Regions from separate parts of the Sinomonas flava genome, predicted to be linked through region 2. Evidence: riboswitches for the same ligand, from Rfam matches in the RefSeq annotation. Region 2 holds a riboswitch; the other holds the start of a gene.
What was found. Region 2 has a riboswitch for cyclic di-AMP ahead of ABD298_RS15465 (M23 family metallopeptidase). Riboswitches for the same ligand answer to the same signal wherever they lie in the genome.
Positions count from the first base shown of each region.

Region 1: it holds a riboswitch for cyclic di-AMP, as region 2 does, so the genes downstream of both, ABD298_RS16830 (aggregation-promoting factor C-terminal-like domain-containing protein) here and ABD298_RS15465 (M23 family metallopeptidase) in region 2, are expected to answer to the same signal.

Region 1 covers NZ_BAAAQW010000012.1:98,584-114,333, reverse strand. Annotated here, with positions in the region: gene ABD298_RS16860 (glycosyltransferase family 39 protein) at 1-954, opposite strand, end outside; gene ABD298_RS16855 (bifunctional glycosyltransferase family 2/GtrA family protein) at 998-2,386, opposite strand; gene ABD298_RS16850 (DMT family transporter) at 2,570-3,475, shown strand; gene ABD298_RS16845 (sensor histidine kinase) at 3,481-4,995, opposite strand; gene ABD298_RS16840 (response regulator transcription factor) at 5,004-5,744, opposite strand; gene ABD298_RS16835 (hypothetical protein) at 5,923-6,831, shown strand; gene ABD298_RS16830 (aggregation-promoting factor C-terminal-like domain-containing protein) at 6,951-7,793, opposite strand; cyclic di-AMP (ydaO/yuaA leader) riboswitch at 7,800-7,994, opposite strand; gene ABD298_RS16825 (winged helix-turn-helix domain-containing protein) at 8,598-9,437, shown strand; gene ABD298_RS16820 (SixA phosphatase family protein) at 9,501-10,037, shown strand; gene ABD298_RS16815 (hypothetical protein) at 9,997-10,620, opposite strand; gene ABD298_RS16810 (TetR/AcrR family transcriptional regulator) at 10,657-11,304, opposite strand; gene ABD298_RS16805 (YhgE/Pip family protein) at 11,301-13,337, opposite strand; gene ABD298_RS16800 (ABC transporter ATP-binding protein) at 13,334-14,029, opposite strand; gene ABD298_RS16795 (dihydrolipoyl dehydrogenase family protein) at 14,114-15,532, opposite strand; tRNA gene ABD298_RS16790 (tRNA-Arg) at 15,672-15,745, opposite strand.
Region 2 covers NZ_BAAAQW010000010.1:77,605-93,354, reverse strand. Annotated here, with positions in the region: gene ABD298_RS15510 (alpha-mannosidase) at 1-214, opposite strand, end outside; gene fdhD (formate dehydrogenase accessory sulfurtransferase FdhD) at 319-1,176, opposite strand; gene ABD298_RS15500 (FdhF/YdeP family oxidoreductase) at 1,209-3,536, opposite strand; gene ABD298_RS15495 (molybdopterin molybdotransferase MoeA) at 3,603-4,949, opposite strand; gene ABD298_RS15490 (DUF6457 domain-containing protein) at 4,946-5,278, opposite strand; gene mobA (molybdenum cofactor guanylyltransferase) at 5,278-5,997, opposite strand; gene ABD298_RS15480 (HNH endonuclease) at 5,961-6,461, opposite strand; gene ABD298_RS15475 (NlpC/P60 family protein) at 6,741-7,505, opposite strand; gene ABD298_RS15470 (C40 family peptidase) at 7,606-8,334, opposite strand; cyclic di-AMP (ydaO/yuaA leader) riboswitch at 8,354-8,518, opposite strand; gene ABD298_RS15465 (M23 family metallopeptidase) at 8,710-9,537, opposite strand; cyclic di-AMP (ydaO/yuaA leader) riboswitch at 9,544-9,756, opposite strand; gene ABD298_RS15460 (iron-dependent transcriptional repressor DtxR) at 9,975-10,670, opposite strand; gene serC (phosphoserine transaminase) at 10,869-12,002, shown strand; gene ABD298_RS15450 (DUF3027 domain-containing protein) at 12,077-12,595, opposite strand; gene ABD298_RS15445 (cold-shock protein) at 12,598-12,972, opposite strand; gene ABD298_RS15440 (hypothetical protein) at 13,157-13,438, shown strand; gene ABD298_RS15435 (helicase-associated domain-containing protein) at 13,440-15,750, shown strand, end outside.

The sequences.
Region 1 (15,750 bases), on a different contig from region 2:
GCCGCCGCTGGCAGCCGCGCCGCCGAAGCCGCCCTGTCCGCCACCCGCGCGGTTGCCGAAGATGCGCGCGAGCCCGTTGTACCCGAAGGTGAGCTCGAGGAAGCTGTTGGTCTGCGAGCCCGCCATGTAGGGACGCGCGCTCGCGGGCGTGAGCGTGAAGGCGAGGACGTAGGCGCCGGCGACGGCGATGATCCCGCCGAGCGCGCCGAACAGGTGCACCAGGCGTCGCCGCAGCGTGGTCGGGGCGGCCCACAGGTAGGCCAGGCCGAGCGCCGGGACGATGATGACGCCCTGGAGCATCTTGGTCAGGAACGCCAGGCCGACCAGCGCGCCCGCGCCCATGAGCCACGTCCACCCGGCCTTCTCGATCGCGCGGACGGTCATGTAGGCCGCGGCGGCGAGGCAGAACGTGAGCATCGCGTCCGGGTTGTTGAACCGGAACATGAGCGCCGCGACGGGGGTGGCCGCGAGCGCCGCACCGGCGATGAGGCCCGCGGCCGGCCCGCTCACCCGCTTGACCGCCGCGTACAGCAGGGCCACGGCCGCGACGCCCATGAGCGCCTCGGGCAGGAGCATGGTGAAGGAGGTGAAGCCGAAGAGCCGACCCAGGAGCCCGGGAAGCCAGAACGCCGCGGGCGGCTTGTCCACGGTGATGGCATTGGCGGCGTCGATCGAGCCGAAGAACCACGCGGTCCAGTCCTTGCTGCCGGCCTGGACCGCGGCCGCGTAGAACTCGTTGGCCCAGCCGGAGTTGGTGAGGTTCCAGAGGTAGGTGAAGGCCGTCGCGACGAGGAGCGCCGCGGCGGACGGGCGGACCCAGCGCGGCTGGTCCGCGCCGAAGGCGACACGGCGCCAGTCGGGCCAGCTGCGCGCACGACGGCGGGAGGAACCCGGCGCCGTCCGCTGGCCGGACGGCGTGGTCGCCGGGGCGTCGGGGGTGAGGGATGCGGTCATGGGGAGAAGCCTTTCGGTCTTTCTGGGGGTCACCTTCTGGAGGTCACCTTCTGGGAGCCACGTCCTGGAGGTCAGATCCCGCGGGCCAGGCGGGGCGGCGGAACAGCCACTGGCGGAAGAGCAGGAACTTGAGCGCCGTCGCGGCGAGGTTCGCGGCGGTGACGACCGCGAGCTCGAGCCAGCGCTCCGGCGTCGTGAGCGCGTGCAGCCCGGCGAGGGAGCCTGAGGTGAGGGCCCAGCCGAGGGCGAAGACGGCGAGGCCCGCGAGGTGGTGGGTCGCGAGGCGCGCCCGGCCGAGCACGCCGAAGGTGAAGCGCCGGTTGGCGGCCGTGTTCGCGATGGCGCTGATCAGGAGGGCGGCGAAGTTGGCCCACTGCGGGTCGAGGAAGGTGCGGCCCAGGAGGTACAGCGCCATGTAGGCGATCGTGGAGAAGGCCCCCACCGCGCCGAAACGCACGAGCTGGCCGAGGAGGCCGCCCCTGCCGCCCGCGTCGGGCGCGGGGACGGTGGCAGGCAGGGGCCCGCGCGCGAGGGCCCCGCGGAGCTGGGCGAGGGGGATGCGTCCCCGGGCCGTGTCCTTCGTGAGCCGGTACATCCCGCGGAGGTCGTCGAGGGCCGTCCGGACGACGTCGACCTTCGAGTCGGGGTCGTCCGTCCAGTCCACGGGGACCTCGTGGCACCGCAGCCCGCAGCGCTCGGCGAGGACCAGGAGCTCGGTGTCGAAGAACCACGCCGAGTCCAGAGTGTGGGGGAGGAGCTGCTGGGCCACGTCGGAACGGATGGCCTTGAAGCCGCACTGCGCGTCGGAGAACTCGGCGCCCATGAGCGAGTGGAGCAGGAAGTTGTAGGAGCGCGAGACGAACTCGCGCTTCGGGCCGCGCACCACGCGGGACGTCCGGGCCAGCCGCGTGCCGATCGCAAGGTCGGAGTGGCCGGACAGGAGCGGGGCGACGAGGGGGCTCAGGGCGTTGAGGTCGGTCGAGAGGTCCACGTCCATGTACGCCAGGATCGGGGCGTCCGAGGCGAGCCACACCGTCCGCAGGGCATTGCCGCGGCCCTTCTCGGCCAGGTGCACCGCTCGGACCTCCGAGAGCTCCCGGGCAAGCCGCTCGGCGACGCGGAGCGTGCCGTCCGTCGAGGCGTTGTCCGCGACCGTGATCCGGAAGCCGTGCGGGAACGTCGCGCCCAGGTGTGCGTGAAGCCGCCGCACGCACTCCTCGAGGTCCTTCTCCTCGTTGTACACCGGGATGGTGACGTCGAGGACCGGGATGCCGGCGGCGTCGAGCGCGGCCGTCGCGATCGCGGTGCCGGGGCGGAGCCGGGAGGCGGCGGACGGGAGGACGACGCCGCCGGCCGCCTGCGCGGTCGGCTCGCCTGCTCTGGGGGCTGGGTCAGCGGCGGAGGCCGTTGTGGTGGGGTCCGTGAGCGTCATGCCTACGACTTTCGCGGGCGCGCTTGTGACCGCCTTAGCGTCATCCTGTGGCGGAACTGTGAGCGCTGGCACCCGCGTCCCCGCACCGCTCGGATTCGGGCAGGCCCGAATGGTTACGGCTGTCGGTGGCGGGTCCTATCGTGGTCGGGTGACCAGCACGATCCGCCTCGCCGGGGGCGCGGCATGACCCGCCGCACCTGGGCGCTCTTCGCCGCCATGAGCCTGATCTGGGGCGTCCCGTACCTGCTTATCCGCGAGGCCGTCGCAGAGGTGAGCCCCGCCGTCGTGGTGTTCGCGCGGACGGCGATCGGCGCCGTCGTGCTCCTGCCGTTCGCGTTGAGGGGCCTGCGGACGGTGTGGGAGCACCGCTGGCCCGTGCTCGCCTTCGCACTGCTCGAGATGGTGGGGCCGTGGTTCCTGCTCAGCGACGCGGAGCGGTCGATCACGAGCTCGCTGGCCGGGCTCCTCATCGCGTTCGCGCCGGTGCTCGCCCTCGTCGTGGCGCGGGGGATCGGCCTCGAGAAGCGGATCGGGGGCCTGCGGATCATCGGCCTCGTCGTGGCGGTCGGCGGAGTCGCGCTCCTCGGGGGAGGCGGGATGCAGGCGTCCGGGCCGTGGCCCATCGCCGAGATGCTGCTCGTCGCCGTCGGCTACGCCGTCGCGCCGCAGATCGCCGCCGTGAAGCTGCGCGACGTGCCCGCGCTGCCGATGACCGCGGTGTGCCTGAGCGTCGCCGCCGTGGTCTCGGCGCCGTTCGCCGCCCTGACCTGGCCGGCCCGAGTGCCGTCCGCGAACGCCGTCGGCTCGCTGGCCCTTCTTGGCCTGCTGTGCACGGCGGTCGCGTTCCTGCTGTTCTTCCGGCTCATCGCGGAGGCCGGCCCGGCGCGCGCCACCGCGATCGCGTACGTCAACCCGGTCGTGGCACTCGCGCTCGGGGTGAGCCTGCACGGCGACCCCCTGACCGTGCCCATCGTCATCGGGGCCCTCTTGGTCCTCGCCGGCACCTTCATGGCGACCCGGCCCAGTCGCCGGGAGGCCGCGCCCCGCGCGGACGCGTCCCAGCCGGAGTCCGCCCAGGCCTCGGGCTGACCCGCCTAAGCCGCCGGCAGGTACACGGCGAATTCCGTCCGCCCCGGCCGCGACGTCAGCTCGACCGTCCCTCCATGTGCGGCGACGATCGCCTCCACGATCGAGAGGCCGAGCCCGGTGGACCCCTCGCCTCCGCTCGCGGTGCGGGCCTGGTCGGCCCGGGCGAACCGCGAGAACACGCGCGCCTGCAGCTCCGCTGGGATTCCCGGGCCGTCGTCGACCACCGTGATGACGGCCTCGCCGCGGGCGGACCGGCCTACGGAGGCGGTCACGGTCGTCCCGGCCGGGGTGTGCTTGCGCGCGTTGGAGAGCAGGTTCACGAAGACCTGGTGGAGCTTCGCCCCGTCCGCCCTGATCTCGAGCGGCTCGTCCGGCAGGTCGAGCCGCCAGATGTGGTCCGGGGCGATGACCTTCTGGTCTGTGACCGTCTCGACGAGCAGCTGCGTCAGGTCCACCGGACCGAGCTTGAGGGCCTGGCCCTCGTCGAGCCGGGCGAGCGTGAGGAGGTCCTCGACAAGCCGGGTCATGCGCTGCGACTGGGACTCGACCCGCCCGAGCGACTCCGTCCCCTGTTCCGTCAGGGGCTCGGTCATCTTCAGCATGTCCGTGTACCCGCGGATCGCGGTGAGCGGGGTGCGCAGCTCGTGGGACGCGTCGGCTACGAACTGGCGGACGCGCGTCTCGGAGGCCTGCCGAGCCTCGAGCGCGCCCGCAACGTTGTCGAGCATCCGGTTGAGGGCGTTCCCCACCTGCCCCACCTCGGTCCCGGGATGGGCGGCCGACGCCGGCACCCGCACCGCGAGGGCGACCTCGCCGGCGTCGAGTGGGAGCTGGGCGACCTGCCCCGCGACGCGGGAGAGCTCCTCGAGCGGCTTCATGGTGCGGCGGATGATCCACGTCCCCAGAAGCCCGACGAGCACGAGCCCCCCGAGCGAGACGAGAAGCGTTGTCAGGACGAGGGAGCCGAGGGTGGCCTGCTTCTGGGCGAGCGGCAGCCCGGTCACCACCACGTCGCCGTATGCGGTCTGGACCGCGACGAGGCGGTATTCGCCCACGCTGAGGCTGCGGTCGACGGCGGTCGTGGCGCCGAGCCCGCTGTTGTCGCCCGGAGGCTGGGACGAGACGGGCAGCGAGGCGAGCTTCACGGCGTCGGACTGCTGGAGGGAGAGCCGCTTGCCGTCTGCGGAGATGAGGCCGCCGACGGCCACATTGCCCTCGGCGACGCGCGCGTTGAGGGTGCCGGCGCCCTGTCCTCGGGCCTCGAGCGGGTCGGGGCGGGTGCCCGCGGAGCCGCTCGGGGAGCCGAACTCGGCGGCGCGGTGGCTCGCCTGGGCGAGCTGCGCGTCGAGCTGCTGCGTGAGCACGCGGTCCATGGAGGCGTAGAGGAGCGTGCCCACCACGGAGCAGATCACCACGAGCAGCAGCATCGTGGCCAGGACGAGCTTGGTCCGCAGGTGCCACGTGTCCGGGTTGCGCCAGCTGTGCCCGGGACGCGGCTCGGCGGCGGAGAGGGATCCCACGGAGGCCATCACCCGTCGGCTGGTTTGATGACGTAGCCGGCGCCGCGCACGGTGTGGATCATGGGGGGCCGGTCGACGTCGATCTTCTTGCGCAGGTAGGAGATGTACAGCTCGACGATGTTCGCCTGGCCGCCGAAGTCGTACTGCCACACCCGGTCGAGGATCTGGGCCTTGCTGATGACTCGCTTGGGGTTCTCCATCAGGTAGCGCAGGAGTTCGAACTGGGTGGCGGTGAGCTGGATGTCCTCGCCGCCGCGGGTCACCTCGCGCGTGTCCGTGTTCAGGACGAGGTCTCCGACCACGAGCTCGGCGTCGTCCTGCGCCGCGACGCCCGAGCGCTGCACGAGGCGGTGCAGGCGGAGCATGACCTCCTCCATGCTGAACGGCTTCGTCACATAGTCGTCCCCGCCCGCGGCGAGGCCCGTGATCCTGTCCTCGACCGCGTCCTTCGCGGTCAGGAACAGCGCGGGGACCTCCGGCATGAACTGGCGGATCCGGCCGAGCACCTCGACGCCGTCGAAGCCGGGCATCATGACGTCCAGTACCAGCACGTCCGGGCGGAAGTCCCGCGCGGCGGCGACAGCTGAGGGCCCGTCCCCGGCGATCTGCACGCTCCAGCCGGCCATGCGCAGCCCCATGCTCATGAGGTCCGCGAGGCTCGGCTCGTCGTCCACCACGAGGGCGCGGATCGGGGTCCCGTCGGGGTGTGTGAGGGCGGGCAGATTGTTGACGGAGAAGGGGCTTGCCATGGTTCCAGCCTCCCGTGACGGTTTAGTCCCAGCCTGAGCCTCAGCTTTGAGCGAGCTGTGGAGGCCCGCGCTGACCAGACTATCCCCGGTCACAGCCAGTCCTGCAGGGCGGCACAGCGTCGCCACAGGGACGGAACGAACTCTTGGGAGCAGGACACCACGACCCCAGGAGGATTCAATGTCCGGCGAAGACCAGCAGCGGCCCCACGAACCCGGCCCCACCCAGTCAGGCCAGAACCCGAACCGGCCGGGCCAGCAGGCGCGGCCCTCCGTCGAGCCGAGCGTGCCGGCAGGGACGCACGACGCCGCGTGGCAGCAGGGCGCCCAGCCCGCCGCCGGATGGGGTGCCCCGGCCCCGCAGCAGGGCCAGCCCGCGGCCGGCTGGGGCGCCGCTCCTCCCCAGGGGCCGGGCCGGCGCCGGATGTCCCGGACCCAGAAGGGGGCTGCCGCAGCCGGCATCGCCGTCGTGCTCGCGGCGGGTGCCGGGGCCGCCGTGTATGCGGCGACCGGCTCCACCAGCGGCGCAGGAAGCGCGCAGGGCGGCGTGGGCCAGCCGGGTGCGGGCGGTCAGCCCGGCACGGGGGGCCAGTCCCGCTTCGGCCAGGACGGCAGTGCTCAGGACGGTGCGGCGCCGGACGGCTTCGGCCCCGCCGGCATGAGCGCCGGCACCATGGGACAGGTGCTGCACGGCGAGTACGCCGTGCTGCGGGACAGCCAGAACGTGACGATGGTCATGCAGACCGGCACCATCACTGCGGTGTCGTCGGGATCCGTGACCGTGAAGAGCGCCGACGGGTTCCAGCAGACCTACGCACTGACCGCCCAGACCGAGTACCTGAGCCGGACGGCGGGCCGCAGCCAGCGGGGGTCCCAGTCAGGCGCATCGTCCGGGTCGTCGTCGAGCCTCGCCGCCGGCCAGACTGTGGGCATCACGGCCCTCAAGGACGGACTCTCGGCGCTCACCGTGAGCGCGACCTCGGCACCGGATGCCACAACCCAAGGCGGATCGGGCTCCAGCGGTTCAGGCTCCAGCGGTTCAGGCGTCGCCGGTTCAGCCCCGGGCGGGACCACCGGCTCGAGCAGCTGACCCCCGGGCGTCCTGCCGAGCACGACGGCGGCGCCCGCCTCGCGGGGAGGTGGGCGGCGCCGTCGTGCGTCGTCCCCCTGCGGCCGCCGTTCGGGCGGCCGGTCACTGCCAGCTGGTGATCAGTACCAGTTGTTGGCGAGGTGGAAGGCGAGGGCGTTGGCGGGGGAGCCGTACCGGGACTTGATGTAGTTCAGGCCCCAGTCGATCTGGGTGCGGTAGTTTGTCTGCCAGTCGGCGCCGACGCTCGCCATCTTCGAGCCCGGGAGCGACTGGACGATGCCGTACGCGCCGCTCGAGGCGTTGGTCGCGGTGGTCCTCCAGCCCGACTCCTTGGTCCAGAGGGTCTCGAGGGCGCTCATCTGGTCCTGGCCCCAGCCGAAGGCGGCGAGGCGGCTCGCGGCGTACGCCTTGGCGCCCGCGGGGTCATCGACGGGCTGGGCGGCGAGCGCGGCGGCCGCCTTGTCCGCTGCTGCCTTGTCAGCGGCAGCCTTGTCGGCGGCAGCCTTGGCAGCGGCAGCCTGGTCCGCCGATGCCTGGTCGGCGGCAGCCTTGGCAGCGGCAGCCTGGTCCGCGGCGGCCTTCTCGGCAGCCGCCTTGTCCGCAGCGGCCTGCTCGGCCGCGGCCTTGGAAGCAGCGGCGTCAGCACGGAGGGCCGCCTGCTCGGTGGGGCTGGCGGCGATCGACTGGGCGATCGAATCGCCCGAGGCTTCGGGAATGCTGGCCTCGACAGACGAGGTGCGGGCCAGGCCGTTCACGTTGGCCGTGGCTGCCGCGCCGCCTCCGGCGACCGCGAGCAGGCCGAGGGACAGTGCGACGACGGCGCTGCGGTGGCCGAGCTTGTCGAAGGCGCTGCCGGACTTGGCGCCCGAGGACGCGGCAATGCGGGCGAGGGGGGAGGAGTGGTCGAAGGCGCGGCGGCGGCCATGAGGGCGCGGGGCAGCGCGGAAGGGGGACTTGCTCAAAGCGGATGGGCCTCTCGTTGGCGCCTGCGAAGTTAGCTGTCGGGTTCGGATGCGAGCCATCCGGCCCTGCCGATGGGCATGGGCTTCACCCCAAGGGCGCACCTCCGCTCGGGAGAGCGGGCGCGGCCGCCAAGTGGGTCCTCCGTCTCTGCCTTGCACTGAACGCAACGGGCCGCCGGCAGAGTTCGGCGAGCGGGTCCCGTGGGCACCCGCCGTTCTGCGGGCACCCATATACCGTACGGGAAGCTTCCGCCATTGTCACATTTGGATAACGGCAGATTCTGTGTCGGCATTAGCTGACCGAAGGGTCGGTTGTCTACCTGACGGAGCCGGGGCTCCGGCACACGTCCACAACCGTCCACATTGTGAGACTCGGGCTAGTTCAACAAAAGATGAACGGGAGACGTCCTTTCGTCGAAGATCCTTCGATGAGAACACGGCTATTCCCCGAAACTGTGAAAATCTTGATTCATAACAGGCCTGCGCCGAATCGTGATGCTGATCACAAAGGCCTCGCTTATCTCACCATGTGAGATGAAAATGGCATTGTTACTTGCCTGTAGGCATTGTTACGCCGCACACTCTCAGTGTGAACAAAGACTCAACAGCACCTGCAGCCGCAGTAGCCCTCGCTGGCTCACCAGCCAGCCTCGAGCCGTGCTGTTGTCGAATGTCGAGCTGACTGCACCACCCCAGCGTTTAGCCCCAGTCGTTCCTCCGCCCAGCGTCGGGCAGCACCTTCCCACGCGGGCGATCTGCTCCGCATTCGAAGCCTTCACGGCTAGTTCTCTCGAGGTCTGATCCATGTCTGTTGCTTCCGGCTACGTCCACATCTCTGTCCGCAACGCCCAGAAGTCCCAGCCGGGCCACCGGCAGCCGTTCGGCTCGCGCTTCCCCGGCCAGGCTGATGCTCCGGCCCACCCCGCAGCCCAGCAGGGGCTGCGGCCCGCCCAGCCCTTCCGCTCCCTGGCCGAGGACTACGCCCCGATCACCGCCCCCACCGCGGTCGTCCCCGCCGGGCCTGAGCCGGTGCGGGCGGTCACCCCGGACAACGTCGCGCACGGCTTCGTCCTCTACGTGGGCCTGTCCGAGCAGCAGGCCGCCGCGGCCGGCACCTCGATCGCGCGCATCGCCCAGGAGATCCGTGCGTACGCGCAGAACCTCGTCGAGGGCGTCGAGAGCTACGCGGCGGTCGCGGTGGCGCCAGCCTCCGCGCCCGGCTCCTCGCTCGACGTCGTGCGGTCCACCTTCGGCGACCCGACCATCGCGGCCCGCCAGCAGCGCCCCGAGCCCCGTCCGGCCCCGCAGTCGGACGCCCGCCCGGCCGGCGTCCTCATCGACCTCGCCCGCCGCGAGGTCCACCTCGACGGCGAGACCCTGAACCTGACGTTCAAGGAGTTCGAGCTCCTGAACTACCTCGTGGAGAACGGGACGCGGACCGTGAGCCGTGACGAGCTGCTCGAGGGCCTCTGGAAGAACGCCGAGGAGATCCCGAACGAGCGCACGATCGACGTGCACATCCGCCGCCTGCGGTCCAAGCTCGGCCGTCTGGCGAACACGGTCCGCACCGTGCGCGGGCAGGGCTACCGGTTCTACGAGCACCCCGAGGTCATCGTCTGGGCCGCGCCCGAGTACTCCATCTAGCCGCTGCCGGAGTGGGAGCTGGCAGGTGCCGGCTCCGCCCGCCGCGGCCCGTAGGCTAGTGGCGTGAGCAAGCACCACCTCAAGCGCCTCGTCGTCCTGCGTCACTCCAAGGCGGCGTGGCCAGTCGGTGTCGCGGACGCCGACAGGCCGCTCGCGGAGCGCGGGCACGCCGACGCCCCGGAGGCGGGGAGGTGGCTGCTCAGGCATCACATCGTGCCGGACTTCATCCTCTGCTCGGTGGCGCTCCGCACGAGGCAGACGTGCACGTGGGTGTGCGAGGAGCTCGGCGACAAGGCCCCCACGCCCAAGCTCGAGTCAGGCCTGTACGCCGCCAGCGCCGCCCGCATGCTCGCCGTCGTGAACCACGTCCCGGAGACCGTGCGCACGCTGCTGGTCATCTCGCACATGCCCGGGGTGCAGGACCTCGTCCTGCGCCTCGCGTCCCGGGACTCGGAGCACGAGGCCTACATGGACGCCGCGAGCCATTTCCCCACCACCGGCCTCGCCGTGCTCGAGACCGAGACGCCGTGGGCCGAACTCGACGGTCAGGACGCCCGGCTCACGCACTTCGCCGCGCCGCGCGCGAAGAAGAGGGGCTGACCGCTGACGACGCCGCCCGGCCCGGGCGGCGCGGAGCCGCGGCGACGGCGGTGCGAACCGGTGCGGGCCGCGCTGCGGTCCTGGCCGGGATCCGGCCGGGACCGGGACGGGTCGCCGTGCCGCCCGGGCGCTGCTCGGGGCGCGTCGCGGGCCGGCGTGGGGAGCGTGCTGTACGGCGGGCCTCAGGCCACACGGCACCGCCGAGCAGCACCGTGAGGGTGACTGCGCCGGCAGCCAGCGCGCCCAGGAAGAACGGGTCGGCATCGCGGCTGGAGACGGACGTGACCACGGTCGGGTCCGTGTCCCAGGCGAGGCCGATGAGCCGGAGGAACGCGAGGCCCGCTCCGATCGCGAGGGCGGATCCCGCAGCGGCCACGCCTGCCACCACGTAGCGGGACATCGCGAGCACCGCGTACAGGGCGGAAGCGATGAACGCTCCCGTGCCCAGCAGAGCCAGCGAAGCCAGCCCGCCGTCGAGCGTCAGCGCGGCCGCCGCCGCGAGCGCCGCGGCCGCGCCGGCGCTCCAGAGCGTCGCCCGGGCGCTGGTGCGCAGGGGCAGGAAACGGGACTTCGCGGCCGGCATGCTTCCATTGTGGAGCGGACACCAGAGTTTCTGCTGTTACTGGTGTGATGTGGATTTTCGTGGCGCGGCGCGGGCCTGGTCGGGCGCCTCGAAGGCCCCCGCGACGACGCCCACGACCGCCTCGACAGAGGGTCCCAGCGGGCGCGCCCCGTCGGCCGCCCTGTCGGTGCCGACCACGAATGCCGCGCCGAAGACCGCGAGGGCAACCATGTCGAGGTCCTGCCCCTCGCGGGGATGCCTGCGGGCAGCGAGCCGTTCCAAGGCCGCGCGGATCTCGGCCAGGACCCGCGCCCGCATCCCGCTGAGAACCGGCTGCCAGGCGCCGTCCGCCCGCCACTGCTCGCCCATCCACAGCCGCACGAACGCCGGGTACGCCTCGATGAAGCCGAAGGCCCGTTCGACCATCCCGCGCACCTCGCCGAGGTCACCCCGTGTGGCGCCGAGGTCACCCCGTGCCTGCGCGTGCCCGGGACGCAGGGCGTGCATGAGCAGCGCCATCCCGTACTCGAGGAGCTGGGCGACGAGCTCGTTCTTGCTGCCGAAGTTGTAGTAGACGGTGCCCTTGGCCACGCCGGCGGCGGCTGCGATCTCGTCGACCGTCACCGCGTCGGTCCCGCGCTGCCCGATGAGCTCCATCGCGGCGGCGAAGAGGCGTTCCCTCGTGCCGGTCCTCCGGGCGCTCATACGGCGATCTCCGGCTGCAACGTCTTGAGCCGCCACGTCATGTTCTTCCGGGTGCCCAGGACGTTGAGCAGGCCGCCGAGCAGCGTGTAGCCGATCAGGCCGACGACGATCGGCAGGACGCCGGACAGGTCACCGCCGTAGATGAGGTGCCGCATGCCGTTGACCACGTAGCCCATGGGCAGGATCTGGTGGGCGATCCTGAATGGCTCCGGCGTCATTTCCCACGGGAAGGTCCCGCCGGAGGACACGAGCTGCAGGATCAGCAGGACCAGCACCACGAACTTCCCCGCCGTCCCCACGAACGAGATGATGCCGTGGATCAGCGCGCTGAACGCCACGCCGCCCAGCAGCAGGAACAGCCACATCAGCACAGGGTGCGCGGGGTGGAGCCCGAGCGCGAAGTCCACGACCAGCGTCAGGAGCGTGGCCTGCGCGGCGGCCACCGCGACGAACGGAAGCCAGCCGCCCACGGCGACCTTCCACGCGGGGGCGTTGGAGGCGAGGGCCCGCAGGGTCACGGGGCGCATCGCCTGGGTCAGCATGAAGATCCCGACCCACATGGACAGCGAGAGGAAGAACGGGGCGAGGCCGGCGCCGTAGGAGCCGGCGGCGGTCTGCGAGACGCGGTCGACGGCGACCGGGTCGCCCATGACCTTCGAGACGTCCTCGGTCTGCTGGGCGGAGGGGTTCGGGACCTTCCCCGCCCCTGCGGCGAGGCCGTCGGCGAGATCGTGCGCGCCCGAGTCGGCCCGCGCGGCCCCGTCGCGGAGCTGAGCGGCGCCGTCGGACGCCTGGGCCGCGCCGTCTGCGAGCCGCTGGGTGCCGTCGAGGGCCGCCTGCTCGCCCGAGGCGAGCTGCGCGGCGCCCGCGGACAGCGAGGCCGCGCCGTCGGACGCCTGGCCGATGGCCGAGGTGAGGGCGGGCATGCCGGCTGCGAGCTGGGCCGCGCCGTCGGCGACCTGGCGGGAGCCCGTGGCGAGCTGCTGGACCTGGGCCGCCGCGGTGTGGAGCTGGGCACGGGCGTCGGAGGCCGGCGTCGAGGACTGCGCGCCGGCCACGTCCGCAACCATCCTGTCTGCCTGGGCCTGGGTCAGGACGCCTGAGGCCACGAGCTTCTGGGCGGAGGCCCGGACGCGCTCCTGCAGGCCCGCGTCGGCCGCGTCTGCAGCGGCCACCGCGGACTGGACCCTGTCATTGAGGGCGGCGTTCCCGGCCGCGACCTGGGCCGCACCGTCGGCAAGCCGCTGCGTGTCCGTCGGGAGCGTCGCCGCCTTCTGCTCAAGCGATCCGAGGCCGGCGGCGAGCTGCGCGGAGCCGTCGCGGAGCCGGACGGCGCCGTCCCGCAGCTGGGTCTGGCCTGCGACGAGCTGGCGGGCACCGCTGCTCACCTGCGCCGTGCCGTCCGCGAGCTGGGCCGCGCCGCCCTTGAGCGCGTCGAGGCCCTCGGCGAGCTGGGCCGCGCCGTCGGAGGCTGTCGCGAGCTGGGTATGGATCGTCCCGTAGCCGGTGAGCAGCTTCGCCGCGGTCTCCGTGCCCACCTGCTTGGCGACGGCGTCGTGCACCGCAGTGGTGACCTTGTCCACGATCGTGGACAGGAGGTAGTTGTTGGCGTCGTTCGTGGTGACCTGGAGCATGGCCTGCTGTGCCGAGTCGAAGCTGCCGGGGGAGGCGAGGTTCGCCGAGAAGTCCGCCGGCAGGGTCAGCGAGAAGGAGTAGGTGCCCGTGCGGACGCCCTCGTCGGCCTCGGCCGGGCTCGAGACTCGGTGCCAGTCGAAGAGGTGCCCGTCGACGAGGGTCTGCGCGACGTCGTTCCCGGCGTCGAGCCGGGTGCCGTCGGCTGCGTCGGCGCCCCGGTCCTCCACGACGAGGGCGGCGGGGATCCGGTCCATGTTCTTGTACGGGTCCCAGTTCGCGTACAGGTAGACGGCGCCGTAGAGGAGCGGGACCATCGTGAGGGCCAGGATCGTGAGCTTGGGCAGCAGGCCGTAGGTCATGCGCTTGAGCTCGGAGCCGGCGAGGCGCAGCACGGTCATGCCCGGGCCTCCTCGCGCTTGCGCGGGAAGAGGTCCGTGCCCTCAGCGCCCTCAGCCGGTGCCGCATTGCCCACGACGGCGACCGCCCCTTCCCAGCCCCGTGGCACCTCCGCGACCACGCCGACGACGGCGAGGGGCCGGCCCGGGTTCCCGGCGAGGGCTTCGAGGCGCGGGAGCCAGTCGCCGGCACGGTCGGAGTGCCGGTCGGGGGAGTCGACGACGAGGAGGCGGACCGCCGGGTCCGCGAGGGCGAGCTCGGTCAGGAGCTCGACCCGCCGGTGCGGCGGCAGGCTGCGGGCCCACTCCCCGGCGACGTCCTCGAAGGCGTGGACCGTGAGCCATGCTCTGGGGTCCGTCGCACCGCGGTGGCGTCGGGGGAGGAGGGCGAGGTCCTCGGCGACGAGGTCGCGCACGCTCAGGTGCAGCTCGGCCTCGTTGATGCCGGGGGAGTCCACGAGCGCTGCGGCCCTGCGGAGGGTGCGCAGGTCCTTCCTGGCCGTGCTCGACGCACCCCACGTGGCGGTCCCCGAGTCCGGGGCGTAGCGGCCGCTGGCGGCCAGCGCCAAGGCGGTGCGCGCGTCTTGCCCGTCGCCGCGGACGAGTGCGAGGCGTCCCGGGCGTGCCTCGAAGGAGGTCGGGCGCACGAGGTCGCCGTGACGTCCGACAACGGTCAGACCACGAACTGAAAGCATGCTCTCAATTGTAGGAAACTGACCGGTCAGTACAAAACCGAGAGCGGTGCGCCCGTGCTTCCACGGGCTGGACCTCCGGGCCGATTACACGCCGTACGCCTCGAGGAGCCTCAACCACACCTCGGAGAGCGTGGGGAACGCCGGCACCGCATGCCACAGCCGGTCCAGCGGAACCTCGCCCACGATCGCGACCGTGGCGGCGTGGAGGAGTTCGGCGACGTCCGGCCCGGCGAAGCAGGCGCCCACGACCGTGCGGAGGTCCTCGTCGATGAGCAGCTGGGCCCAGCCGCTGTAGTCCTCAGCGTGCAGCGACGCGGCGGCGACATTGAGGGGCACGGCGATCGGACGGACGCGGAGGCCAGCCTCCCAGGCCTCCTCCTCGCTGAGCCCGACCATCCCGATTTCTGGATCGGTGAAGACGACCTGGGGCACGGCGAGCCGATCGGCGGTGCGCGCCCACGGGCTCCAGGCCTGGGCCGTCTCGTTCCGCGCGAGCTCCCCGCGGGCGCGGGCGGCGATGGCATCGCCCGTGATGCGCGCCTGGTACTTGCCCTGGTGGGTGAGCTTGGGGCCGCCCGAGCAGTCGCCCACGGCGTAGAGCCAGGAGAGGCCCTGCACCCGGCCGGTCTCGTCGACCCGCATCGAGACCGGCTCGACGCCGAACGCGGGCAGCCCCAGCCCGTCCAGCGCCGGACGGCGCCCGGTTGCGACGAGCAGGCGAGCCGCCTCGAGCGCGCGCCCGCCCGGGAGCGAGACGCGCACGGCGCCGTCGTCCGTGTTCTCCACCAGCTCCGCAGAGGTGTTCTCGATGACCTCGACACCGTCGGCCGCGAGGCCCTCGGCGACCAGCCCGCGCGCGTCCACGGGGAACGCCGAGAGGAGCGGGCCGCGGGCGACGACCGTGACGCGCGCGCCGAGCCGGCCGAAGGCCTGCGCCAGCTCCGTCCCCGCGACGCCGCCTCCCAGGACGACGAGGCTCTCGGGCACCTCGTGCGTGCTGGTGGCCTCCTTGGTGGTCCAGAACGGGACGTCGTGGAGGCCGGGGATCCTCGGAACGGCGGGCGCGGAGCCGGTGGCGAGCACGACGGCGTGCCGCGCCGTGAGCGTGAAATGGTCGCCGCGGTCGTCGCTCACGACAACGCGCCGCGCGCCGGAGAGCCGGGCGCGCCCGCGGACGAGTTCGATGCCGGCGCCTGACACCCACTCCGCCTGAGAGGTGTCGTCCCAGGAGTTGACCGCCGCGTCGCGCCGGGCGAGGACCTGTGGGATGTCGAGGGACCCGGTGACGGCCTCCCGTGCGCCGGCCACGGAGCGCGCGGCGCGCAGGGCGGCGCCGGGCCGGAGGAGCGCCTTGGAGGGCTCGCACGCCCAGTACGAGCAGGCCCCGCCCACCAGGTCGCTCTCCACGAGGGCCGCGGAGAGGCCGCCCTTGACCGCCCGGTCCGCTGCATTCTCGCCGGCGGCTCCGGCTCCGATCACGATGACGTCATACTCGCTGTCCACCCCTCGATGCTATTCGACGGGGCAGGCCCCGGCCCGGACGGGGAAGCGGAGGTTAAGGGAGGTTGGGAGAGGTTGTGGGAGGTTAGGGGAGGTTAAACGACAGGAGGGCCCGGTCGTCCGACCGGGTCCTCCTCATGTGTGCGCCCAAAGGGATTCGAACCCCTGACCTTCTGTTCCGTAGACAGACGCTCTATCCAGCTGAGCTATGGGCGCTTACC
Region 2 (15,750 bases):
GCAGCCATGTCGTGCTCCACGGCGGACCCCACGGGGCTCCTTCTGCGACCGGGACGAAGGCCTGCCGGAGGGCTTCCGCGACGGGCACGGGTTCCCCCGGGGCATCCCAGCGTGCCGCCGTCAGGGGGATGGAGCGGCGGTAGACCGCGCGCTGCAGGCGCTCCCGGATGAACCTGTCGATGCGCGCCTCGATGATCCGGCGGTCGTCATGCACGGAATATCCAATCAGTTGACAAACCTGTGGATACCAAAGCTACTCCGCCGTATCCCGCGGCGGAACGGACGGCCGGTCTCATTTCGGTACAGATCCGAGAGGTGCTAGGAAGTGGCCAGCCGCTCGTGTCCCGCGTAGACGTTGAAACCGTCCCCGCGGCTGAAGCCGATGAGGGTGACCCCGGACTCTTCGGCCAGCTCCACCGCCAGCGTCGACGGAGCGCTCACGGCCGCCAGGACCGGGATGCCTGCCATCGCTGCCTTCTGCACGAGCTCGAAGGAGGCACGCCCGGAGACCTGCAGGACCGTCCCGGCGAGCGGCAGCCGGCTCTCGCGGAGGGCCCAGCCCACGACCTTGTCCACGGCGTTGTGGCGCCCCACGTCCTCCCGGAGGCAGAGCAGCTCAGCCGAGGTCCCGTCGTCGCCGACCGAGAACAGCCCGGCGGCGTGCACCCCGCCGGTCCGGTCGAAGAGCGCCTGGGCCGCGCGCAGGCGGGCAGGCAGGCCGGCGACGAGCTCGGGGAGCAGCCGCACGCCGTCGTGCGCGGGGCTGTGGTGGGAGGAGCGCCGCACCGCCTCGATCGACTCGGTCCCGCAGATCCCGCACGAGCTCGACGTGTACACGTGGCGGCCGGTGTCGGGCAGCGGCACGCCGGGCCGCAGCTGGGCGTCGACGACGTTGAACGTCTGCCGGCCCTGCTCGTCCTCCCCCGCGCAGAAGCGCTCGGAGACGATCTGCCCGGACTCCCACACGACGCCCTCGGAGACGAGGAAGCCGGCCACGAGGTCGAAGTCGTCCCCGGGCGTGCGCATGGTCACGCTGTAGGTCATGCCGCCCAGCGGCGTGGACAGCCGGATCTCGAGCGGCTCCTCGACTGCGAGCACGTCCTCCTTGTGGCGCACGGGGTGCTCGCTGCCCAGGACGTACTTGTGCACCTTGCGGCGCTGGCTCAACCGGCCCATCACGGCCTCCTAGCTCGGTTCTCGCGGCGGCGTCAGCTCAATTGTCCCGCGCGTGCCTCGTCCTCAGCAGCCGCGTGGCGCTCGAAGCGGACGGTGATGGCCTTGAAGCCCGGCGTGTTGGACTCCCTGGCCACGTTGTCGCGGTGCACGAGCGCGTTCGCCTCCGGGAAGTAGGCCGCCGCGCAGCCCCTCGCGGTGGGGTAGGCGACGAGCCGGAACCGCTCGGCCCGGCGCTTCTCGCCGCGGAACACGCTCACGACGTCGACGAGCTCACGGTCCGCGAAGCCCAGCTCCGCGAGGTCCTCGGGGTGGACGAGGACCACGCGGCGTCCGTCGCGGATGCCCCGGTAGCGGTCGTCGAGCCCGTAGAACGTCGTGTTGTACTGGTCGTGGCTGCGGATGGTCTGGAGGACCAGATGCCCCTCGGGCGCCTCGAGGTACTCGAGGGGGCTCACCGTGAACTGGCCCTTGCCGGCCTCGGTGGCGAACGTCCGCGTGTCCCGCGGAGGGTTCGGCAGGACGAAGCCGTTCTTCGTGCGGATCCTGGCGTTGAAGTCCTCGAAGCCGGGCAGCACGCGGGAGATGTGGTCGCGGATCACGTCGTAGTCCTCCGCCATGGCGCGCCAGTCCACGGCGTGGTCCTCGCCGAGGGCCGCGACGGCCATGCGCGCGACGATGACGGGCTCGGCCAGCAGGTGGTCCGAGATCGGCTCGAGCCGGCCCTGGGTCGCGTGGACCATGGACATGGAGTCCTCGACGGAGAGGAACTGGCGGCCCTTCGGGTGCTTGTCGTCGCGGTCGGTGCGGCCGAGCGTCGGAAGGATCAGCGAGGTCTTCCCGTGCACCACGTGGGAGCGGTTCGGCTTGGTCGAGATGTGCACGGTGAGGCCGGCGCGCTGCATGCCCGCCTCGAGCGCCTCGGTGTCCGAGTTGGCCTGGGCGAAGTTGCCGCCCAGCGCCACGAACACGTCCACCTCGTCCTTCTCGAACGCGTGCAGCGTCTCCGTGGAGTCGAAGCCGTGCTCACGCGGGGAGGCGATCCCGAACTCCTTGTCCAGCGCCGCGAGGAGCCACTCCTTGGGCTTCTCCCAGATGCCCATCGTCCGGTCGCCCTGGACGTTCGAGTGGCCGCGGACCGGGCACGCGCCGGCGCCGGGCTTGCCGAAGTTGCCCTGGAGCAGGAGCAGGTTGATGATCTCGCGGATCGTGTCCACCGAGTGCGGCTGCTGCGTCAGGCCGAGCGCCCAGCACACCACGGTGGCCTTGGACTTGGCGAGGAGGTTGGCTACCGTGGCGATCTCGAGGCGGGACAGGCCGGTGGCCCGTTCCGTCTCATCCCAGTCGATCTGGGCGCGCGCGGCCGCGTACGCCTCGAAGCCCTCGGTCTGCGCCTCGATGAATGCGTGGTCGACGACCGTCCCGGGCGCACGCTTCTCCTCCTCCAGGAGGAGGTGGCCGAGGGCCTGGAACAGCGCGAGGTCGCCGCCGACCTTGATCTGCAGGAACTCGTCCGAGATCGTCGCGCCCTCGCCGACGTAGCCCGAGAGGTTCTGCGGGTCCTTGAAGTGCAGGAGGCCGGCCTCGGGCAGCGGGTTCACGGCCACGACCTTCCCGCCCTTCGCACGGCACTCGGCCAGGGCCGACAGCATGCGGGGGTGGTTGGTGCCGGGGTTCTGCCCCACGACGAGGATGAGCTCCGCCTCGTGGATGTCCTCGAGGGACACCGTGCCCTTGCCGATCCCGATGGTGGGGTTGAGGGCAGAGCCGGACGACTCGTGGCACATGTTGGAGCAGTCGGGGAGGTTGTTCGTCCCGAGGCTCCGGGCGAACAGCTGGTACATGAAGGCGGTTTCGTTGGCCGTCCGGCCCGAGGTGTAGAAGACGCAGCGGTCCGGCGTCGTGGCCCGGATGTGCTCGCCCACGAGGTCGAACGCCTCGGTCCAGGAGATGCGGCGGTAGCGGTCGTCGCCCGGGCGCAGGACGACGGGCTCGGTGATGCGCCCCTGCTTGGAGAGCCAGTAGTCCGTCTTGTCGCGCAGCGTCTCGATCGGGTGGGATTCCCACCACTCGGGCGTCACGGCGGAGACCGAGGCCTCCTCCGCGACTGCCTTCGCCCCGTTCTCGCAGAACTCCGCGGTCTTGCGCTTGCCGTCGGATTCAGGCCAGGCGCAGCCCGGGCAGTCGAACCCGCCGCGCTGGTTGATGCGCAGCAACGAACGGGCGGTGCGCCACGGGCCGGCCTGCTCGAGCCCGCGCTGGAGGGCGACCGTCACCGCCTTCAGCCCGGCGGCCGCCGTCTCGGGGGCCTCGACGTGCAGGGAATCCTCGTTGATGTCCGTCACCGGCGAGTCGTGCGTCATGGCACCATCGTGCTGTACGCCACAGGAGAAGGCGAATCGCCGCCCACGATGCGGGCAGCGGCGCGGTCAAGCGTCCAGGCCGCTCCAGTCGACGGGCTCCTTCGCCGCCACGGAGCGCCGTCTGCCCTTCGCGGCCGCAGGCTTGGCCGGCGTGTCCAGGGTCCGGCCCCACGGCAGGGGCAGGCACGCCACCGGCTGGGCGAGCTCGAGCCCGTGCGGAGGCACGACCATGAAGCCGTCCGCGCGCGCGAGCCCGCGCAGCATGCCCGACCCGATGCCGGTGGCCGGAGAGGCCATGCCGTACATCCGGCGGAACGGGAGCACCCGGGTGCGCTTGAGCTCAGCCTCGAACGCCTCCCCCGAGGGAAGCTCGACGGCGGCGAGCGGCTCCCGCCCGCACAGCGCGGCGAACAGCGGCTCGCCAACCGTCACGAGCCCGACGACGGCGGCCAGCGGGTTGCCCGGCAGGCCGAGGAAGAAGCGGCCGTCGGGGAGTTCGGCCAGCACCGTGGGGTGGCCCGGACGCATGGCCACGCCGTCGATGAGGAGCCGGCCGCCGAGCTCGGCGACCGTGGCACGGAAGTAGTCCGAGCCGCCGAGCCCGGTGCCGCCCGTCGTGATCACGACGTCGGCCGGCGGGGCGTCGTCGTCGTGCTCCCCGGGCGCGCCGCTGGCGGAGGACGTGTCAGCGAGCGCCGCCGCCCACTCGTCAGCACCGTCGCCGATCTTCTCGTGGGCGGCGAGGATCCCGCCGTAGGCCTCGACAAGGGGCGGGATGAGATAGCTGAACACGTCCCGCACACGGCCCGGCCCGGGCAGGCCCGCCTCGGTGACCTCGCCGCCGGTGCGCACGAGCTTGACCAGGGGGCGGCCCGTGACGGGGACCTCGTCGTAGCCGGCGAGCGCGGCGAGCGCGACCTGCGCCGGGCCGAGATCTGTGCCGGAGCGAAGGAGCACCTCGCCCTCGCGGGCTTCCTCCCCCGCGGGCCGGATGTCCGCGCCGCCGGACGGCGAGCCGGGCGGCGCGGCGGGGCCGAGGCGCAGGTGCGGGAGGCCGTCGTCGTCCGGGACCACCTCTCCGTGCTCGCGGCGGAGGACGGCGCGCGCACCGGGCGGGAGCGCGCCGCCGGTCACGATGGTGCTCGCCTGGTGCGCGTGCAGCGGCTCGCCCGGCTCGGCGAGGATCCACGGGCCGGTTCCGGACACGGCCCACCCGTCCATCGCGGACGAGGCGTAGTGCGGCATGTCGCGCAGCGCCACCAGGTCCCCGGCGAGCGTGCGGCCCGAGGCCCGTGCAAGGGGGGCGGACGACGGCGGGAGCGGGCCTGCCGCGGCGGCCGCTGCCGCCCGGGCCTCGGCCCAGGAGTGCCGGAGCGCGTGGTGGGAATCGGCCGCTTGCGGGCCGGGCGTCATCCCTCGGTCCCGGCCGTCCCGTGTGCCTTGGCCAGCCGCAGGGCGATCTCACCGGGGGTCTCGGCCTCCGGGCCCAGCTCGGCATCGGCGCTGGTGGCGGCGAGGCCCGCCGCGTAGCCGACGAGGTACGTGGTCAGAGGCGCGGCCGGGCGGACGATCGAATGCGCCGCGACCCCGGCCAGTCCGAGGACGGCATCGATGTCGACGTCGATCTCGAGCCCCAGCGCCTGCGCCAGCTCGGCGCACCAGGTCCGCAGCACCGCGTCCTGGTCCGGGGCACCGTCCTGGCGGCCGCCCTCCGGCCCGCCCGCTGTCGAGGGCTCAGTCATCACAGGTCCTCCTGCCGTGCCGTCCCGCCCGGGGCATCCGGGCGTCCGATGCCCCAGCGCTCCGCGGCGTCCCACGTGTCGACGTCGTCGGAGAGGCCTGCTGGGAGGCGCAGGGGCAGCAGGTCCAGCCTAGCAACGAGGTCCCGCATCGGGCGGTCGGCGAGCCCGCCGTCGCGGGCGAGTCCGGCGAGCACCTGCGTGAGGGGACCACGGCGGTAGGCGCCGAGGAGCGGCTGGAGGCGCCCGGCGTCGTCCTCCGCGACGATCGCGTCGGGCCCCCGCCCGCCCTCGGCAGCGGCCGCCTCCCGCGCGGAGCCCACCGCTGCGTCGAGGAGGAGGGGCACCGCATCGGCGGACCGGGGGACGTCGACCGCGAGCACGACCACCCACACTGCACCGTCCCGTGCGCCTCGCTCCAGCTCCGCGACTCCGGCGCCGAGCGCGGCGAGCGGGCCGCCGAAGCGGGGCTCCTCGAGGACGTAGCGCGCCGCTGGCGGCGCGCCGACGGCGTCCGGGACCGGGCCCACGACGACGGCCTGCCGGGCGGCGGAGACCGCAGCGAGGGCGCGCTCGAGGAGGGTGGCTCCTTCGAAGACCAGGAGTGGCTTGGGGAAGCCGCCGAGGCGCGTGGCGCGGCCGCCCGCGAGGACGACGGCGTCGAACGGCGGAGGGGCTTCCTGGCTCAGGCTGCCGACTCCGGGACGAGGAACGGGCTCCATTGGGCTGCCGGCTTCTCGAGTTCCTTGATCTGCCAGACCACGCCGACGGGCGGAGAGGGGCTGAAGCGCAGCTTCCACCCCATCTCCGCGGGCGTGTGGTCGCCCTTGACGTTGTTGCACCGCAGGCAGCAGGCCACCAGGTTCTCCCACGAGTCCGCTCCGCCGCGCGAGCGCGGGAGCACGTGGTCGACGGTGTGGGCTGACTTGCCGCAGTACGCGCAGGCATGCGCGTCCCGTCGGAGCACTCCGCGTCTGCTGACGGCGGTCGTGTAGGTCCGGCGGGGCCTGATGTACCGGTTCAGCAGGATCACGGACGGGCGCCCCAGCACTTCGCGCGGTCCGACGACTGGATCGCCGTCTTCCGCCACGACGCTCGCCTTCCCGGCGAGCACCAGCACGAGGGCGCGGCGGAACGTGACCACCGCGAGCGGTTCATAACCAGCATTCAGAACGAGTGTGCGCATGCGCGTTCCTCTTCACGGCCGCACCCGGTCAGGGGCACAGGGCCGGCTGCCCTGTGCGTAGCCGGGCTGGATCGACTCTCCAAGCGTACTGAACGGTTGCGTGATTAGACGAACAGACGGCATGCGGCGCCCCAACCGTCGGCCGAAGTTCACCCGCGCGTCATGTGCTGGCCGACGGCGGATTAAACCCTCAGGCGCCCCATTCCTCGCGGTATGGGGCGCCTGAGGCGCGCGTTCCCGGGGCCGTTCGCAGTGCCCGGGAGTGCGGTGTCGTGTGGGTCAGCCGCCGACGCGGATGAAGACCGGGCCGGAGCCCACGTTCACGCTGAACAGCGCGGTGGTGCCGCCGTTCCAGCCGCCGTGGACGGCCATGCCGTTGCCGACGTACACGGCGATGTGGGCCAGGCCCATGCCGCCGTTGGCGTAGTAGGCGAGGTCGCCGGGCTGGGCCTCGGCGGCGCTGACCGTGCGGCCGAGGGAGAGGTAGCCGGCCGGCCAGCCGTGGTAGTGGATGCCGACGGCGGCCAGCGAGTTGGTCACGAGCATCGTGCAGTCCTGGGCGACACCCAGCTGGGCGTACGCGGCGGCGGCGATGGCGGCACCCTGGCCGCTCGCGGCGGCGGGGGCCGGGGCGGGGGCCTGCACCGCGGTGCTGGCCGCGGCCTGCACCTTGGCGGGAGCCGGAGCCGGGGCCTGCGGGGCAGCCTGGGCGACGGGGGCCGGGGCCGGCTTCTCGACGACCGGGGCGGCGACGGACTCGACGGCGGGACGCTCGAAGGTGACGGCGGCCGTCGTCTCGGCCGAGATCGGCGCCTGGACGGCGCTCTCGACCTCGAGGGCAACCGGGGCCGACGCCTCGCGCTGGGACGAGACCTCAGCAGCGTTGGCGGCGACGCCGCTGGTCAGGACGAGGCCGCTGGCAGCCGCGATGACGGCGGCCTGACGTCCGACACCGCCGGCGTTCTCGGTGACAGCCTTGGCGATGATGGCAAGGGAGGAGGTGTTGTCGGCGCGGTGGCGCCCGATTCCTGCACGGGTGGTCATACGGGTGAGTTCTCTCTCTCGTGTCCCTCAGGCCGCAGGGGGACGGCCCTCGGAGGGCGCCGCAGCGGGGGTCACCGCCGCGCCCGGAAGTGGATGGTTCTCAGCTGAGGGTGTAGAAGACGGACGAGCCGGTCGCGGCCACGGCGTGCAGCAGCGTGCCCTGCGAGGGGTTGAGCGCGCTGATCATCATCCCGTTGCCGACGTAGATGCCAACATGGGCGCCGCCGTTCTGGACCACGAGGTCACCGGGGGCCGGAGTGGCGGTCTGGCGCATGATGCTCCATGCCTGGACACGCGGGATGCTGATGCCTGCCTGGGCGTAGACCCACTGGGTGAAACCCGAGCAGTCCCAGCCAGCAGGGGTGTTGCCGCCCCAGACGTAGGGGTGGCCGATGCCCGTGTAGGCGATCGCCGCGAGGCTCGAGCCGGCGGCGTTCACGGTGGCGTCCACAGCGGGCGACGACTTCGTCGCGACCGCGGCCTGCGCGGTAGCGGTCTGCGTCTGCGCGGCCGGAGCGGTGGACTGGGTCTTGACGGGCTCGACGACGGGCGCGGCGACCGACTCAACGGCGGGGCGCTCGAAGGAGACCTGGGCATCGGTGGACGCGACGACGCTCGGCACAGCAGTGCTGGCCACGTCGGAGAGGGCGGAAGCCTCGCGCTGGGCTTCTGCAGCCTGCGCGGGGAGCCCGGCGCTGATGATCAGGCCGGACGCCGCGGCGATGACGGCCGCCTGGCGGCCGATGGTGCCTGCATTGTCGGACACTGCCTGCGCGACAGCCTCGAGCGGACGGGTGCGGACCGGTACGGCGCGATGGCGCGCAGTCATGGTGCGTGACGACACAGAAGTAGCCTCTCCCAGTGCCTACGAGGTGAGCTGTCGGGTTCGGATTGGAAGTATCCGGCCTCCCGGCTCGCGCCGGGCTGCTTAACCCCAAGGCCCTCCCTGAGGAGGACCAAAAGTGGTTCCCCCGCCTCTGCCAAGCGGTGTGTGCGAACGGCTTCGGAGAGTGGCAGAGCTAGGCATTCCCTCCGAATGTTCCAACTTGGTAGGAGCTGGAACAGGAACGACCCTACAGGACACCGGACCATATGTCACATTCGGATCACGGTGTGTTTATCGAGGGTCACGAAAAGGACACGACGAAGGGCGCGCGCCCGAAAGCACGCGCCCTGGAGGGCAGGAGAGGGCCGCTAACGCGGCTCAGAGCCAGCCGTTGGGGTCGACGACGTCGCCGTTGACCATCACCTCGAAGTGGAGGTGGCATCCGGTGGAGGCACCGGTCGTGCCGCTGAGGGCGATGAGCGCCCCGCGGTCCACCTTCTGGCCCACCGAGACCGAGAACGAGGAGAGGTGGTTGTAGGTGGTCTCGAGCCCGTTGCCGTGGTCGATCACGACCCGGTTCCCGCCGCCGTAGGGGTGCCATCCGGCGAAGGTCACGGTTCCGCCGGCGGCTGCCTTGACGGCGGTCCCGCACTGGGCCGCGAAGTCCTGCCCGCGGTGGAACTCGCCGGCCCACCCGCTGATGGGGCTCACGCGGTAGCCGAACGGTGAGGACTTCACCATGGAGTCCAGGGGGGCGCCGAGGGAGTGCTGGGCCTGGGCGGGAGTGACACCCTTGGCGGACTCGGCCGTGAGCATCTGCTGGAGCTGGCCGTCGGGGTTGAGCGCGCTGCCCACGGAGGCCCGGCTGAAGGCGACGGGGGCGTCCTCGGGCGCCGTGACCTCAGGCAGGACGGCCGTGTCGACGACCTGGGAAGCCTTCGAGGCGGCGCCGGCCTCGATGGCACCGGTGGCGGTGGGGACCGTCACGGTCAGGACAAGGCCCGTCGCGGCGAGCGCGACCCCGGCCTTCTGCCCGACCCCGGCAACCGAGGCGATCTCGGCGAGCTGGCGGACGGGGCTCTGGCGCTCGGCGGCGCGGCGGCCGCGCCTACTGGCGTCCCGCGGGCGGAGGCCCGCGGCATGGTCGACATCAGCGAACGACGGCGACTGGGCGCGACGTCGACCGCGGACAGCTTGCTGGCTCAAGCGAATTCCCTCTCTCGTCAAGCGCCTGCGAAGTTAGCTGTCGGGTTCGAGCCAGAGAGTCCGGACTCGGCCCAGCCGCACGGGTCTGGGCACACGGGTATCCACGGATGGATCCTGCATGCCAGTGTCCCGAGCGTGCTGCGGGCTTCACCCCAAGGCGGCCTCGGCCGCCGCTGGTGGTTCCCCCGCCTCTGCCTTGGATTGCTGCATCCCGGTCCGCTGGCAGAGCTCGGCGTGCGGCTGGGATCACGCCGAAGTCTCGGCGCTTGTCTTCCAGCATAGAGGAACTCAAACCCGATGTAACGCTTTCGTGACCTTTAGTGAGAGGAAGCTCACACGGAATTGGCGTCGAACGGTTTACTCCACCGAGTAGAGGTTTTGTCCTCTTGTGTGAGGCCTTGTGCGACTCCCCAGTAACTACGCGGCTGGCGGGCCAGCTATGCCACCGAGACGAAGACGTGTGCCGCAACCTCGAGCGGCAGTTCCAGCGCGCCGTCGACCATTGCCACGCGCACCGAGATGTAGTCCCCCACCCGCTCGAGGGCGACCTTGGCGCCCGGACGGATGCCGCCCTCGTCGAGCTGGGCCAGCAGCTCCGGGTCCACCTGGATGGGCTCGGCGAGCCGGCTCACCACCACCCGGGAACCCGGGGCATAGGTGTCCATCGCCTCCACGAGCGTGACGACGCCGTCGGCGAACCCTTCAGAAGGGGTGCCGCCCAGTGCCTCGAGGCCGGGAATGGGGTTCCCGTAGGGCGACTCGGTGGGCCGCCCGAGCAGTTCGTAGAGCCGGCGCTCGACACGCTCGCTCATGACGTGCTCCCAGCGGCACGCCTCGTCATGGACGTAGGGCCAGTCCAGCCCGATCACGTCGGAGAGGAGGCGCTCCGCGAGCCGGTGCTTGCGCATGACCTCGACCGCCCGCCTGCGGCCGTCGAGGGTCAGCTGCAAGTGCCGGTCGCCCGAGACGACCACGAGGCCGTCCCGCTCCATGCGGGCCACGGTCTGGGAGACGGTGGGGCCGGAGTGGCGGAGCCGCTCGGCGATGCGCGCGCGCAGTGGGGTAATGCCCTCCTCCTCGAGTTCGAGGATGGTGCGCAGGTACATCTCGGTGGTGTCGATGAGGTCGGACATGCGGTGCTTCGAGCTCCTCGGGCGGTGGGGCGGTGCGGACGGCGTCGCTGCCGCAATTCTAGCTTATTTTGAACCGCTCAGATTAGACGGGGACTCCCGGGCGCAATGGTTCGCGACACCAATGCCGGTGCGGCAGACTTGACCCGGGGCGAAGGGCACGGCCTCCGCCTCCACCCTGACCCACAAGGAGGCTTCACCGTGGCCGAATCCAGCCAGCTTCAGATCCCCGCCGAACTCCTGCCTTCCGATGGACGCTTCGGAGCAGGTCCATCCAAGGTCCGCCGAGAGCAGGTCGACGCGATCGCGGCGGCGGGTGAGAAGCTGCTCGGCACCTCCCACCGTCAGGCGCCCGTCAAGAACCTCGTCGGCAGCGTCCGCGAGGGCCTCAAGCAGTTCTTCTCCGCGCCCGAGGGCTACGAGGTGGTCCTCGGCGTCGGCGGCTCGACGGCGTTCTGGGATGTCGCCTCCTTCGGCCTCGTCCGCGCCAAGGCCCAGCACCTCTCCTTCGGCGAGTTCGGCTCGAAGTTCGCCAAGGCCACGGACAAGGCGCCGTTCCTCGAGCGCTCCTCGATCATCACCTCGGAGCCGGGGACGCGCCCCTCCCCGAAGGCCGAGGCCGGCGTCGACGTCTACGCGTGGCCGCAGAACGAGACCTCCACCGGCGTCGCCGCCCCCGTGAAGCGGGTCGAAGGCGCCGACGCCGGCTCGCTCGTCGTCATCGACGCCACGAGCGCCGCGGGCGGCCTCGCCGTCGACGTCTCTGAGAGCGACGTGTACTACTTCGCCCCGCAGAAGAACTTCGCGTCCGACGGCGGGCTCTGGCTCGCGCTGTTCTCTCCCGCCGCCCTCGAACGCGCCGAGGAGATCAAGGCCTCAGGCCGCTGGATCCCGGACTTCCTGGACCTCAAGACGGCAATCGACAACTCGAAGCTGAACCAGACGTACAACACGCCCAGCCTCACGACCCTCGTGGGCCTGAACGCCCAGGTCGAGTGGCTCAACGGCCAGGGCGGCCTCGACTGGGCCGCCAAGCGCACTGCGGACTCCGCGGGCCGCGTCTACTCCTGGGCCGAGGCCTCCGCCTTCGCCACGCCGTTCGTGGCCGACCCCGAGGAGCGCTCGAACGTCATCGCGACCGTCGACTTCGACGACTCGGTCGACGCCGCGCAGGTCGCCAAGGTCCTCCGCGCCAACGGGATCGTGGACACCGAGCCGTACCGCAAGCTCGGCCGCAACCAGCTGCGCATCGCCACCTTCGTGGCGATCGAGCCGGACGACGTCACCAAGCTCACCCAGTCCATCGACTGGATCGTGGGCCAGCTCCAGGGCTGAGCACCCTCCGACGCACGACGGCGGGCCTCCACCTTCGCAGGTGGGGGCCCGCCGTCCGTCGGGGTCGGGGCCGCTCAGTCCTCGGTGGCAGGCGCGGCCTCCTCGGAGCCGCCCTCCGGTCCGGCCTCGGCAGGCGAGCCCTCAGCCTCAGGCGAGCCGTCGCCGTCATGCGCCTGCTGAGCCGGGGCAGCCTCGGCGGCCTCCGCCTCGGCGCGGGCGCGGTCCTCCGGGCGCACGCGGTCCGCCCACGGCACCCACTCGGGAGCGAGGACGGAGTCCTTGGACGGGACCAGGCCCACCTCGCTCACGGTCACCACCTTGGAGCGGGAGGTGCGCGCGACCGTCACGAACCACTGCCAGCCGCGGTAGCCCGGCAGCAGCGATTCGAACAGGTGGGTGACCACGCGCTCGCCCTCGCTCTTGGCCGCGACGTGCTCCCCGATGTCCTCGGGACGGGCCACGTCGGCGAGGGCCGCGCGCGCCTCACCCACGGCGGCGGCCAGGAAGGCATCCGGCTTGCCGATCCGCCAGATGGGGATGCCATCGGCGGTGGTCGGCAGGCCCTTCGGGGCGGTTCTCCTCGCGTCGGCCATGTCTACGCTTCGAGCTGGTCCGCGACCCGGCGGAGCACGGCGGCGATGGAGGCACCCTTGTCCGGGTACGTGCCCTTGGACAGCTGGCCGGAGAGGTTGTCCAGGACGCTGACGAGGTCCTGGACGATCGGGGCGAGCTCACGGGCCGGCATCCGCTTGGCCCGGGCGACGGAGGGCAGCTTCTCGAGGACCCTCGCGGACAGCGCCTGCGGCCCGCGGCGGCCGTCGGCGATGCCGTACTCGAGCCTCGTCCCGGTCTTGATCTCGGCGTCGGCGGGCACGGCGGACCCCGGCAGGAAGACCTCCTGACCGTCGTCGCCGGCGATGAAGCCGAAGCCTTTCGCCTTGTCGAAGAACTTGACCTTGCCAGTGGGCACTGCCACAACCCCCATCTGTGAGGACTCGAAGGAAAGCGCCGCCGTGGCACGGCGGGTCGGCGGGCGCAGAGGCCTGCCCGGGCCCGTCACGGGCGCTTGCTGTACTGCTCCTAGGTTACTGGCTCACGCGCGCAAAGTAGGCCCCTTGCCCGTCGGCCGGGCAACTCACTGTTAGGTTTAGGCCATGGTGCCTTCTCACTCGGACGGGGGACCCGCCGACAGACCGGCAGGGGCGGGCCCGGGGATGCACGACGACGTGCGCGGACGGCTGCGCCTCCTCACCGTGGTCGGCGGAGTCCTCGCGGTGGTCTCACTGGGAGCCTGGGCGGTGACCCTCGGCCTGGCGGCGTCCGGGAGTGCGGCGCCGCCATGGGTCGCCTCGGTCGCCCTGTACGGGCTGCCGGTCGCCTTCCTGATCATGGCCGCGGCCGTCGTCTGGACGGTCCTCGAGAGGAAGCGGCGCTGAGATGTCCTCGATCCGCGCGCTCGCCGAAGAGCTCTCCGCACGGGGCAACGACTCCCTGAGGCACCTGTTCGCGGCACGGCCGGACCTCATCATGCCTGGGGTGCCGGACTTCGCAGCGCTCGCCGCGCGGGCCTGCGCGAGGGTCAGCCTGCAGCGCGCCCTTGAAGGGCTGTCCAAGCCCGAGCTCCAGGTGCTCGAGGCGCTTGTTCTGACCACCAACGAGGACGAGGGCCGCAGCGGAAGCGCCGTCGAGCTCCGCCACGCCGTGGGCAACGCGACGCTGGGGACTCTCGAGTCCGTCCTGGCCGCCCTCTCCCAGCTCGCCCTCATCTATCGTGCGGACCCGCCGGACACCATCCACTCGGCCTCCGGGAGCCGGCGCCGCTACTACCTGCCCGTCGCCAGGATCCGTGAGGTGCTCGGAAGCTACCCGGCCGGGCTCGGCCGCTCCTACACGGACCTGACCACGGCGTCGGCCCTGTTCTCGGACCGGGCCGCCGCGATCGTGAACGCAATCCCCGGCGCCGTCCAGCAGCAGCCTGTGGAACACCACATCGCGGCCGCGTACGCCCTCGAGCGGTGGGCGGGGCTTCCGGAGGCCCTCGAGGGCGCTCCGCCGCGGACCGCCGAGGTCCTGGCGAAGTTCGAGAACTGGCCGGTGGGCGCGGTGCCTCACGCGCTCGCCCGCATCCGCCCCGGCCGCCGCACCGACAACCCGGTGGACTGGCTCCTTTCCCGCGGCCTCCTGGTCCCGCTCGACGACGAGCACGTGGAGCTTCCGCGCCCGGTAGGCCTCGCGCTGCGCGGGGGCAGGATCGTGCCCGGGCTCTCGCTCACGCCGCCCCCTGTGGAGACCACGACGACGACCGAGGCGCTCCGCCGCAACGCCGCCCTCGGGGCGATCGGGGACGTCCTGCGGACGGTGAGCGCACTCGCGGTCGAGGCCTCCGAGCGCCCCATCGAGACGCTCCGTGCCGGCGGCGTCGGCACGAGGGAGCTGCGCCGGCTGGCGACCGCGCTGCGCACTGATCCGGACCCCGCGGTGTTCGCCCTCGAGCTCGCCTCGGAGGCCGGCGTGCTCAGCCTCGACCCGGACACCTCGACGTGGCGTGCCACGGGCGCGGAGGCGTGGCTCGCGCTGTCGCGGCCCGAGCAGTGGCTCATCCTTGCGACCGTCTGGCTCGACACGCACCGGGTGCCCTCCCTCGCGATGTCCGCCGAGGGCAGCGACCAGCTCTCCCCGCTCTCCGGGGAGGGCCAGCGCCCAGACGCCCCAGTCGTGCGGCGCCGCGTGCTCGAGGTCATGGCGCAGATCGCGGCAGAGTCCGGCGCGCGCGGCACAGCGCAGGCCAGGGGCCGGTGCGCGGTGGCCGGGCCGGAGGCCCTGCGACAGCGGATCGACTGGCTCCAGCCGCGGCTGGGGCGCAGGCTGCGCGGCCTGCTCGAGATGGTCCTGGGCGAGGCGGCGCTCCTGGGCTTCACCGGCTCTGGGGCGCTCACGTCCGTAGGCGAGGCCGTGCTCCGGGACGACTTCGACGCAGCACGCGAGTGCCTCGAGGAGTTCCTGCCCGCCGGGGTGGACAAGGTCCTGCTGCAGGCGGACCTCACCGCCGTCGCGCCCGGCTACCTCGACCCCGTCCTCGCGCGGCGCCTCGCGCTGCTGGCGGTGCCCGAGGGACGCGGTCCCGCGACGATCTACCGCTTCTCTGCCGCGAGCCTGCGCCGGGCCCTCGATGCCGGCGAGGACGGGGCGTCGATCCACGCCTTCCTCGCCGAGCACTCGTCGACCCCGGTCCCCCAGCCCCTCGCCTACCTCGTGGACGACACGGCAGCGCGCCACGGGCGGATCCGCGTCGGCCGTGCGGGCAGCTTCATCGCCAGCGACGACGAGGCAGCCCTCGCGGGCCTCCTCGCCGACCCGGCTGCGCGCCCGCTGGGCCTGACGCAGATCGCGCCGACGGTCGTCGTGAGCAATGCCTCACCGAGCGAGGTCGCCGCGGTGCTCCGCGAGCTGGGGCTCTCCCCCGCCGTCGACGCGTCGCTGGACCCGGTGGTCCGGCTGCGGCGCCGCACCGCGGCGAGCCCCCTCCCCACCCCCGCTCCCCGGCAGAAGCAGCCGGACAGCGAAACCGTGGAGGCCCAGCTCGCGATCCTGCGCACGCAGTCCCCGATCGGCCTCAACGGGGACGAGGCAGCTCCGCTGATGGGCATCGAAACGCTGCAGAAGGCGATCCGGCTCAAGCGGGCGGTACGCTTGAACATCGTCGACGCGCTCGGCAATTCGAGCGTCGAGGAGCTCCGGCCAGTGTCGA